One region of the Methylobacterium sp. J-092 genome, then DNA from elsewhere that is predicted to be linked to it. Evidence: predicted binding sites of a transcription regulator. Region 1 holds the regulator's gene; the other holds the start of a gene.
What was found. The regulator LexA, encoded in region 1, represses DNA repair genes until DNA is damaged. The targets are predictions, from matches to a motif close to TGTTCNNNNTGTGTTCNG.
Positions count from the first base shown of each region.

Region 1 (5,455 bases):
GAGCGCGCGGCAGCCGCAGCCGGCCGGCGCCTGACAGGGAGCCGGGGCGAAGCCCGGCTCCGCTCCCGAATCGATGCGACGTCGAGGCTACCCGCCCGAAAGGTCGAAGCGCGCCACGTCGTGCAGGAGCGCCACGAACGCCCGCGCGCCGTGGTCGAGGGCGGCCTCGCCCGCCTCGGCGGTGCCGAGCCGGGCATCGCCGATCGCGCCCGACGGATGGAGGTCGCCGGCCTTCCAGGCGAAGGCGGCGGGACGCCCGGCGCGCAGGTGCGTGAAGGCGCCCGCCATCGCACGGGTGCGCGAGGGAAAGTCGGCGATCGCCTCGCGCCGAACCAGGTCGGGCCGAAGCGCCAGCATCAGCGCCGTCTCGATCCCGCCGGCATGGATGCCGTGGACGATCTCGTCGTCGGGAAAGCATCCCTTCGGATAGCCGAACCGCGCCCAAGCGGTCGTCACCGCGACCATGCCGAAGCGGGCGCGCAGATCGCCGGCCACGAGGTCGATCAGCGCGCTGTTGCCGCCGTGCGAGGTGACGATCACCAGCCGGTTGCAGCCGGCCCGGTGCACGCCGGCACCGATCTCGGTCCAGGCGGCGAGCGCGGTCGCGGTGGTGAGCGAGAGGGTACCGGGAAAGGCGTCGTGCTCGTCGGACTTGCCGACCGACTGCACCGGCAGCACCAGCACGTCGAGATCGGCTGGCACCAGGGCGCGGGCGCGCGCGAGGTAGCCCTCCATGATCGCCACGTCGGTGCAGAGCGGCAGGTGCGGGCCGTGCTGCTCGATCGCGGCCACCGGCAGCACCGCGACCGTGCGGCCCATGCCGCGCCCGGAGACCTCGCGCGTGGTCAGGTCGGACCAGAGCCGTGCCGCCATGCTGTCCCCCGATGCCCCGACGTCAGGCGCAACGCTCTAGCGGAGCCGGCCCCTTCCCGTCGAGGTTCAGGCGAACAGGGCGTCGATGTCGTCCTGTGCCGTCGCCGGGCCGTTCGGCTGCGGGCCGTTGAGGAGCAGGCGCTGGGCGCGCTCGTTGCGCTCGGCCTCGGCCGGGTCCTGTCCGGCGGCGTCCCGCGCCCGCACCGCGCTGGCGAAGCGCGCGAGCCGCAGCTCGAACTGCTGCAGGGCGGCGACCACCTTGCCGATGCGCTGGCCGGTGATGTCCTGGAAGGCGCAGGCCTCGAAGATCGTGCCGATGCCGCTCTCGACCGCGGCGCGGTATTCCGGCCCGTCCGGGAGCGCCAGCATCGACTCGGCCGCCTCCATGATGGTGTTGGTGGCGCCGGCGGTCGCGGCGAGGACGTTGCCGAGCTCCTCGTGCGCCATCGGGATGCGGTCGTGCGTCAGCTCGTTGGCGCGCAGGGCCGCGATCTCGTCGCGCACGTGGGCGATGTAGTCCGCGATCTCGATTAACTCGGACACCATGGTCGCCGGGTTGATCGTCGCGCCGAGCGGTCTTTGCAAACCCATCGTCAGCATTCCTCCGCGTGTCGGCCCCGAAAGGTCGGTCAGGCGCCGCAGACCGCCTCGATCTTGCTCTTCAGGGTCGCGGCGTTGAACGGCTTGACGATGTAGTTGTTCACGCCGGCCTTCTTGGCGGCGATGACGTTCTCGGTCTTCGACTCGGCGGTGACCATGATGAACGGCGTGGTGCGCAGGCCCTCGTCGGCGCGGACGTGGCGAAGCAGCTCGTAGCCGGTCATCGGCTCCATGTTCCAGTCGGAGATCACGAGGCCGTACTTGCGGCCCTTGAGGCGCGCCAGCGCGGCCGTGCCGTCGGAGGCGTCGTCGACCTCCTCGAAGCCGAGCTGCTTGAGCAGGTTGCGGATGATGCGAACCATCGTCTGGTAGTCGTCGACGACCAGGATCGGCATGCTGAGATCGAGGGCCATGGTCAAACTGCTCCGGTGTCTCCGAATCGCCGGCTCGGCCGTCGGCGTCGGTCACGCAATGTCGGGAGGCGCTGTCGCTGGTCGCACCTCATGCCCGGGACCTTACGCCGGGCGGCATTGCGAAGCGGTTAATCGCGCTGCGATCGGCGCACCCACTCGGATAGGCGGCGCGGCCGCCTTTACCGACGCGCTCGGCTGCGTGATGACGATGCCCCCAGCTGCGACGTCGCCCGGACGCCGCGGCAGAGCGGGCAGCCCGCCGGCACCGGCCCGGCCGCGGAGAAGGATCGCCGCCCCATGCGCAAGGTCGTCATCAGCGAGTTCATGGACGAGGCCGCGATCGCGGCGGAGCTCGCGGGGTTCGAGACGCTCTACGATCCGACCCTGGTCGACCGGCCGGACGCCCTGCGCGCGGCGCTCGCGGGCGCGTCCGGGCTGATCGTCCGCAACCGCACGCAGGTGCGCGCGGGCCTGCTCGCGGCGGCATCCGACCTCAGGGTGGTGGGCCGCCTCGGCGTCGGGCTCGACAACATCGATCTGGCCGCCTGCGCCGCCCGCGGGATCGCGGTCCATCCCGCGACCGGCGCCAACGACGGCGCGGTGGCCGAGTACGTGATCGGCACCGCGTTGCTGCTGCTGCGCGGCGCCTACGGCGCGAGCGCGCAGGTCGCCGCGGGCGCGTGGCCGCGCAACGCGCTGATGGGACGCGAGATCGCCGGCAAGCGCCTCGGCCTCGTCGGCTTCGGCGCGATCGCCCGCCAGACCGCCCGCCGTGCGGCGGCCCTCGACATGACCGTCGCCGCCTTCGACCCGCACCTTGCGCCCGACGACGCCGCGTGGCGCCCGGCGCACGGCGCGGTGGCGAGCCTGACCCTTGACGCGCTGGTCGCAACGAGCGACGTGCTCTCGCTGCACGTGCCGCTGACCGAGGCGACGCGCGACATGATCGGGCCGGCGGCGATCGCCCGGATGCGGCCGGGCGCGATCCTGATCAACGCCGCCCGCGGGGGCGTCGTGGACGAGGCCGCCGTCGCCGCGGCGCTTCGGTCCGGGCACCTCGGCGGGGCGGCGCTCGACGTGTTCGCCCAGGAGCCCGTGGACGCCGCGGGCGGCGCGGCGCTGATCGACGTGCCGAACCTCATCCTGACCCCGCACATCGCCGGCGTGACGCGGGAATCGAACGTGCGCGTCTCGGCGGTCACCGCCCGCGCCGTGCGCCGCAGCCTCGAGGGCTGAGCCCCGCAGCACAGCGATCGAAAAGGGCTCGGCGCGCGACGAAATTCGATGCAACGGTCGGATCGGCCGATGAGAACCCTTGCGGAACACTTGACGAACGTTTAACGTGTTCGTGTTTTGTTTCTGCGGCTCCACCTTCGTGTGGCCGCGCATTCCTGCGAGCCGCGCCGATGCTGACCCGTAAACAGCTGGATCTCCTGCGATTCATCGACGAGCGGATGCGCGAGGACGGGGTTCCGCCGTCGTTCGACGAGATGAAGGACGCCCTCGATCTCAAGTCGAAATCCGGCATCCACCGGCTGATCACCGCCCTAGAGGAGCGCGGCTTCCTGCGCCGGCTTCCGAATCGGGCTCGGGCGATCGAGGTGCTGCGCATGCCCGACGGCGCCGGCCGCTCCAGCGCGCCCGCCCCGGTGCCGGCAGCTCCCGCCGCGCCGCGCCGGTTCACCCCGAGCGTGGTCGAGGGCGGGCGCTCGAAGGCCGTGCCGCCGCGTCCTTCCACGACGCAGATGGTCGACGACAGCGGGCGCGCGGTGTCGATCCCGGTGATGGGCCGGATCGCGGCCGGCACGCCGATCTCGGCGATCCAGAACCAGAGCCACGCGATCACCATGTCGCCGGACTTCCTGGCCGGCGGCGAGCACTACGCCCTGGAGGTCCGCGGCGACTCGATGGTCGAGGCGGGCATCCTCGACGGCGACCTCGTGGTCATCCGCAAGCAGGACACCGCCAACACCGGCGACATCATCGTGGCGCTGATCGACGACGAGGAGGCGACGCTGAAGCGGCTGCGCCGTCGCGGCTCCTCGATCGCGCTCGAAGCCGCGAACCCGGCCTACGAGACCCGCGTGCTCGGGCCGGATCGGGTGCAGATCCAGGGCCGCCTGGTCAGCCTCGTGCGCCGTTACTGAAGGGTCTCGCCCGGCATCTCCGGGTTCGGGCCGTCCGCGGCCGGATCGTCGGGTGCCGGGTCGGCGTCCTCCGCCCGGGGGGGCGGTACGGCCATGCCCTGGAACGGGACGTCCTTCGGCTTGGGCTCGGCCGCGGGCGACGATCCGCCCGCTGCCGCGTCATCCGTTCCCTGGGGCGGGGGACGGACCATCGCGGGGCGCCACGGCAGCGTCCGTCCCGGCTCATGCGTGTCGGCCAGAATGAAGCCATTCGGCTCGACGCGGATCGCCACGGCGCCGTGGCTGGCGAGGTAGGCGCGATCGATGACGAGGGCGGCGGCGCAGCCGGGCGGTGCGGCGAGCGCCGTGATCAGCACCGAGGCCTTGGCGCAATCCTGCGCGAAGCCGCGGCGATCCTTCAGAAGCGCCACCGCGCGCCCGTCGGCCAACCGAAGCGTGCATCCGATCCGGTCGCAAACGGAACCGCCCGTCGCCTGCGCGCCCGGCCTGCCGTCGCCGTCGGCCTTCAGCCACTGCTCCAGCACGAAGTTCGACGGCCGCCCGAGGGCGACGAGGCTGCCGTCGGCGCGGCGCACCGCCGCTCCGCTGCCCTGGCGGTCGACGTAGATGTCGTAGCGGGCCGGCATCGTCGCCAGGCCGAGCCCGAGCAGCGCCGGCGGCAGGGCGAGCCAGCGCAGGCGCGAGACCGGGAGCGTCGCGAGCAGCAGCCCCGCGGCGAGGCACCCGAGCGCGGCGGTGCCGAAGGCCGGGACCACGACGTTGGCGCGCCCGAGCCCCTGGATCCAGCCGGAGATGGTCAGCATGCCGCGCACCGCCAGTCCCATCAGCCACCAGACCGGCTGGTCGAGGGCGAACGGGTAGGCGACGATGCCCAGCACCGCCGCCGGCATCACCGCGAGCGAGACCAGCGGTAGGGTGAGCGCGTTGCCGATCAGCCCGAAGGGTTGGACGGTCTGGAAGTGGTAGGTGGCGAAGGGCGCGGTCGCGACCTGCGCCACGAGCGTCGTGCCGAGGGTGCCGACCACCGTCGTCAGCGACAGCGCGATCAGCCGGCCGATCCGCCCGGCCCCGTCGCGGCGGAACATCCCTCCATCGATCAGGCGGGCGCAGGCGATGAGGCCGGCCACCGCCCCGAACGACATCTGGAAGCTCGGGCCGAGCAAGCCTTCCGGCTCGTGCGAGAGCGCGATGAGCGCGGCGAGAGCGAGGTTGCGCATGCTGAGCGCCGGGCGATCGACCAGGATCGCCCCGAGCATGATCAGGGTCATCACGAGGGAACGCTCGGCCGCGATGTCCCAGCCGGAGAAGACGCAGTAGGCGGTGACCCCGACCATCGCCAGCGCCGCGGCGATCTTCTTGATCGGCCAGGCCAGCGCCAGGAACGGCACCAGGGCGAGGCCGGCGCGGACGAGCCAGAACACG
Region 1 covers NZ_JAKSXU010000186.1:4,082-9,536, reverse strand. The annotation lists gene MKK60_RS22110 (PAS domain-containing sensor histidine kinase) at 1-34, shown strand, start outside; gene MKK60_RS22105 (creatininase family protein) at 88-873, opposite strand; gene MKK60_RS22100 (protein phosphatase CheZ) at 940-1,464, opposite strand; gene MKK60_RS22095 (response regulator) at 1,503-1,886, opposite strand; gene MKK60_RS22090 (NAD(P)-dependent oxidoreductase) at 2,184-3,122, shown strand; gene lexA (transcriptional repressor LexA) at 3,293-4,033, shown strand; partial or broken gene MKK60_RS22080 (ComEC/Rec2 family competence protein) at 4,027-5,455, opposite strand, start outside.

Region 2 (5,455 bases), on a different contig from region 1:
ATCGTCCGCGCCGTGCGGTTCCGGATGCCGGCCGACCATCCGCCGATGACGCCGCTGCACCGGGTGACCTTGCGGCCCGAGCACGGCCTGCGCATGGATGCGACCCGCCGCTGAGGCGGGCCGTCCCTATCGTGCGACCGCCCCGACCATTGGCCCGAGCGGGCGGCTGATGTCGCTGCGCTTGAGCGCCGGCGCGTAGAGGCTCGACACGCTGCCGTCGAGGAACAGCGCATTGCGGCAGCCGAGGTCGTCCCGGAACAGGCGCGCGAAGGCGCCGAAGGTGACGGGATGCTCCGAGATCGCGAACACCGCCACCCGCCCGTCGTCGCGGACGCCGACGCCGTTGCGGATCTTCTGGCTCGGCCCGTCGGCGGAGATCTTGGGGTGGATCTGCCCGTCGATCACCAGCATCGGGCCGGACTGCGTCGCGAAGTCGGGCCTCAGGCGTGCCTTGAGGTAGTGCCCGGTGTCGAGCACGCCGGCGCGCTCGCCCTTCACATAGAACACGCCATTCGGCTTAAGGTGGAAGTTGCCCGGCCCGTTGGCGGTCGAGACGCCCTTCATCTCGCGGCCGTCCTCGACGTAGAGGCCGACCGGGGCCTGGCCCTTGTCGTACATGCCGGCGTTCATCGCGAAGCTCAGGCGCGGGCCCTGCTTCTCGGCGAGCGCCGAGAGCGACGAATAGGGCTGCCCGTCGGCGCCGAGCCAGAACAGCCGCACGCGCTGGCGGCGGAGATCGACGGTGCACACGGTGAAGCTGTCGCCCTGCGCCTGGACGGGCCGGCAGGCCTCGGGGACGGCAGTCTCCGCGCGCGCGCCGCCGCTCGAGACGGCCAGGAAGGCGAGAGCCGCCGCTAGGGTCGGACGTAACATCATCGTGAGGCCTCGAAGCAGCCGAGCCATTCGCACGCCTGCGGCGCGTCTCCTCACCTTAGAATGCGACGCTTTTCAAGCAGCCGCGATGGCCGCAGCGAGGAGGCGGTTTCGAATGTCGCAGCCTGAACCGAAATCGGCGCCTGCGCGTTTCTCGGACGATGGGGGTTACGGTCACGACTCTTCTGGAGATGGTTTGATGAAGCGTCTTCTTCTTGCTTCGACGTTGATGGTCGGAGCGCTCGCTTACCTGCCGGCGTCGGCCGAGGCGCGCGGCTTCGGCGGTGGCTTCCATGGCGGTGGCTTTCACGGCGGCGGCTTCGGCGGGTTCCGTGGCGGTGGCTTCGGCGGGTTCCGCGGCGCCGGCTTCCGGGGCGGGTTCGGCGGCTATCGCGGCGGCTTCGGCGGATATCGGGGCTACGGTTACGGCCGCGGCTACGGGTACGGCCTCGGCGGCCTGGGTCTCGGTGTCGGCCTCGGCCTCGCCGCTGGCGGCCTCTACGGGGGATACGGCGGCTACGGCTACCCGGGTTACGGCTACGGCTATGGCTACGCCCCGGCCGCCTACGGCGGCTACGGTTACGGTTACGGTGGCGAGTGCGTGACCGTTCCCCGGGTCCGCTGGACGCCGTACGGCTATCGCCGCGTGCTGGTCGAGCGCTGCTACTGAGCGGATCGACGACGGAAACGAGAAAGAGGGCTGCCCGCGGGCGGCCCTTTTTTGTTTCGGCTCAGCGCTGGCGGCGCATCTCGTCCCGGCGCATCGGCATCGCGTCGATCGTCGAGAACAGCGGCAGTGCCGGGATCGGCTCCGCCGCCGTGATCTTGGCGCCGCCGTCCTTGCCGACGAGCACCGCGCGGAACGCGTCGGCCGGAAGGCGCAGCTGCCGCCGGATCGCCGCGGCGCTTTCCCCATCACCCACCGCCTCGACCACCACGAGATCCCGCTCGCCGAACCCGGCACGCGCCGCCTCGACGGCGGCGCGCTGCTCGGCGAGCCGGCGATCGTCGGCATCCGGGGCGGACAGGACGAGCACGCGCGACGCCTGGCGATAGCGCGCCAGCGGATCCTGCGCCGCGGCGGCCTGGCCGGCGAGGGCGATCGACGCGATGGCGAGGGCGAGTCCGGATCCGACGCGCATGCGGTTGCTCTCGTGTTTTGGGGATCGGTTCGATCGGGCAACGCGGAACGCGCGCGACGGTGACATCGGGCCTCGCCGCTGCGACATGATAGGCCGATCGATCCTCGACCCTCACGGAGACCCGGCATGGCCGCCAAGAACCGCCGCATCGTCCTCGCCGCGCGTCCGCACGGCGAGCCGACCTTGCAGAACTTCCGCCTCGAGGAGGCCGTCGTCCCGACGCCGCGCGCCGGCGAGATCCTGCTGCGCACACGCTGGCTCTCGCTTGACCCCTACATGCGCGGCCGGATGAGCGCGGCGAAATCCTACGCGCAGCCGGTCGGCATCGGCGAGCCGATGACCGGCGGGACGGTGAGCGAGGTGATGCGCTCCGAGCACCCGGACTTCCCCATCGGAACCCTGGTCCAGGCCTTCGGCGGATGGCAGGAGTTCTCGGTGTCCGACGGCAAGGGCCTGCGAAAGGTCGATCCCGCGGTCGCACCGCCGACGACGGCGCTCGGCGTCCTCGGCATGCCCGGCATGACTGCCTATACCGGGCTCCTCAACATCGGCGAGCCGAAGCCCGGCGAGACCGTGGTGGTGGCCGCCGCCGCCGGGCCGGTGGGGTCGCTCGTCGGGCAGATCGCCAAGCTCAAGGGCGCGCGCGCCGTCGGCATCGCGGGCGGCCCCGAGAAGTGCGCCTACCTCACGCGCGAGCTCGGCTTCGACGCCGCGGTCGACCATCGCTCCGACGACCTCCCCGGCGCGCTGGCCGCCGCCTGCCCGAAGGGCATCGACGTCTACTTCGAGAATGTCGGCGGCGCGGTCTTCGAGGCGGTGCTGCCGCTGCTCAACGACTTCGCGCGCATGCCGGTCTGCGGCCTGATCGCCGGCTACAACGCCACCGAGCTGCCGCCCGGCCCCGACCGGTCGCCGCTGCTGATGCGCGCGGTGCTGACCAAGCGCCTGCGGATCCAGGGCTTCATCGTCTGGGATTTCGCGAGCCAGATCGACGCCTTCGAGCGGGAGGTCGGCGACTGGATCGCGGATGGATCGGTGAAGTACCGCGAGGACGTGGTCGAGGGCCTGGAGAACGCGCCCGAGGCCTTCATCGGCCTGCTGAAGGGCCGCAACTTCGGCAAGCTCATCGTCCACGTCGCCTGAGCGGGACCCCGCGGCCGGCGCCGCGCGATGCGGCACCAGCTTGCCGCGTAATCGGAACAAAGATAGAACACAGGAGGCCGGCGCCGCGTGTGGGTGATGGGGACAAGCGCCGCTGCGCCGGTTGCCCGGGCTCGTCCCGAGGCTCATGAAGAGCACCCGCGGGTTCGGCCGGACCGAGCCCTGTGAGATCCGACGGCGAAGGAGAGAGCGATGGCGGGCAGCGTCAACAAGGTCATTCTGGTGGGCAATCTCGGGCGCGATCCCGAGACGCGCCGCCTCGGCTCCGGCGATCCGGTGGTCAACCTGCGCCTCGCGACCTCCGAGTCGTGGAAGGACAAGGCGTCGGGCGAGCGCAAGGAGAAGACCGAGTGGCACTCGGTCGTGATCTACAACGAGAACCTCGCCCGCGTGGCCGAGCAGTACCTGCGCAAGGGCTCGAAGGTCTACATCGAGGGCCAGCTCCAGACCCGGAAGTGGACCGACAATTCCGGCGTCGAGAAGTACACCACCGAGGTGGTGCTCCAGCGCTTCCGCGGCGAGATGACGATTCTCGACGGGCGCGGCGGCGGTGGCGAGATGGCGGCCGACGACGAGGGCGGCGGCCAGGTCAGCCGCGGCGGCGGCGGCGGCGAGTATGGCGGCGGCCGTTCCCAGGGCGGCAGCGAGCGGCGTCAGCCCCCGGCGCCCGCGGGCGGTGGCGGCGGTTCGCGCGGCAACTACGACCTCGACGACGACATACCGTTCTAGGCAGCACCCGCCCGCCGGGCGCCGTCGGCACCTTGCTCCTGATATTGTGAAGGCCCCGGATCACGCATCCGGGGCCTTTTTCGTTCCGGGTTCCAAAGCATCGTCGCTCACGGATCGAGCAGATCGCGAACGGCGGAAAGTCATTTTTTCCCGGCCGACATGATGCGCCGCTCTCCGCAAGTCTTTATCCCGGCCGATCGCCTTATTGTCCTAGATGAGGGGGTGTTCCGTGCGACCGAGGGTTGTGCTCATGTCGCGATGACGCCGCAGGATGTCATCTAGGGTTGGTAGGGCGATTCAACTTTGGTTTAGATCTTCGGGTGGATAGCGTCTGGATAACGTATCTCATCCGCCTCAGGTGTCATGCCTCGCCGCCTCGTCCGCGCATTTTGTCCGTCACCGATCCGCACGTTCGCCGCCGCCGCCGAGGGGGCCGCCGCGGTCGAGTTCGCCCTCGTGTCGTTGCCCTTCCTCGCGCTGGTCGGCGCGATCATCCAGATCGCGTTCGTGATCTGGGCCGGCCAGAACTTCGACCGCACCGTCCAGAACGCGGTGCGCGGCCTGTTCACCGGCCAGTTCCAGATCGCCAACAGTGGGACGACCAGCGCGGCGGTCCTGCTGCAGAAGCTCAACGACGCGATGTGCGGAACCGGCGCCAACCGGGCCTTCACGTTGTTCGACTGCTCGAGCGTGAAGATCGACGTGTCGCTGGCGAGCTCGTTCGCGGCCGGGTCGAGCGCGACGCCGATGAACGCCACCACGAGGACCTGGAACAACGGCTTCGGGACGAGCTACGCCTGCGCGAAGCCGGGATCGATCGTCGTCGTCACCGCGGCCGTCAAGGTGCCGGTGTTCTTCAGCCTGCTCGACCTCGCCCAGATGAGCTTCGCCGACGGGACGCATCTGTTGCAGTCCACGGCCGTGTTCCGCACCGAGCCGTACCAGACCACCGCCTCGACCGGATGCTGAGGGCCGGGATGGTGCGGTGTTCCCCTCTTCATAGCTCAGGCGCGTCCGAGCGGGCCTTCGCTCGGTTCGCACGCGCGTCCGGCGGCGTCTCCGCGATCGAGTTCGCGTTGATCCTGCCCGTGCTACTCGCGATCTTCGTGGGCCTTTCGGAGTACGCCCACGCGGTCGACAACTGGCGGAAGGTCACGCAGCTCGCCCGGACGGTGTCCGACCTGACTGCGCAGGGCGACGCCCAGAACCCCATCGACGCGTCGCTGATGCGCGACATCCTCGCCACCTCGACCCTGGTGCTGAAGCCGTTCGACGCCAGCGGCGTGAAGATCGTGGTGAGCGCGATGGCGGTCGACCTCACGAACCTCAACCTGATCCCCCGGGTCTGTTCCAGCACCGCCAACGCCAACGCGTCGCCCCGCGCCACGGGCGCCGCCTCCGACCTCACCGTGCCGACCGGATTCCGCACCAACGGGGTCCGCTACGTCCTCACCGAGGTGAGCATGCCCTACACGCCGATGCTCGGCTCGGCGCTGGTCAAGCTCGTCAACGGCGCCACGAGCACGATCACGCTCAAATCCAGCATGCCC
Region 2 covers NZ_JAKSXU010000111.1:64,068-69,522, reverse strand. The annotation lists gene MKK60_RS12590 (cytochrome P450) at 1-114, shown strand, start outside; gene MKK60_RS12585 (phosphodiester glycosidase family protein) at 127-876, opposite strand; gene MKK60_RS12580 (hypothetical protein) at 1,073-1,543, shown strand; gene MKK60_RS12575 (DUF4174 domain-containing protein) at 1,605-2,015, opposite strand; gene MKK60_RS12570 (NADP-dependent oxidoreductase) at 2,142-3,158, shown strand; gene ssb (single-stranded DNA-binding protein) at 3,369-3,905, shown strand; gene MKK60_RS12560 (TadE/TadG family type IV pilus assembly protein) at 4,269-4,874, shown strand; gene MKK60_RS12555 (TadE/TadG family type IV pilus assembly protein) at 4,868-5,455, shown strand, end outside.
Region 2: ssb (single-stranded DNA-binding protein) is a predicted target of LexA. The motif match lies at 3,211-3,228, and genes of this name have one in related genera.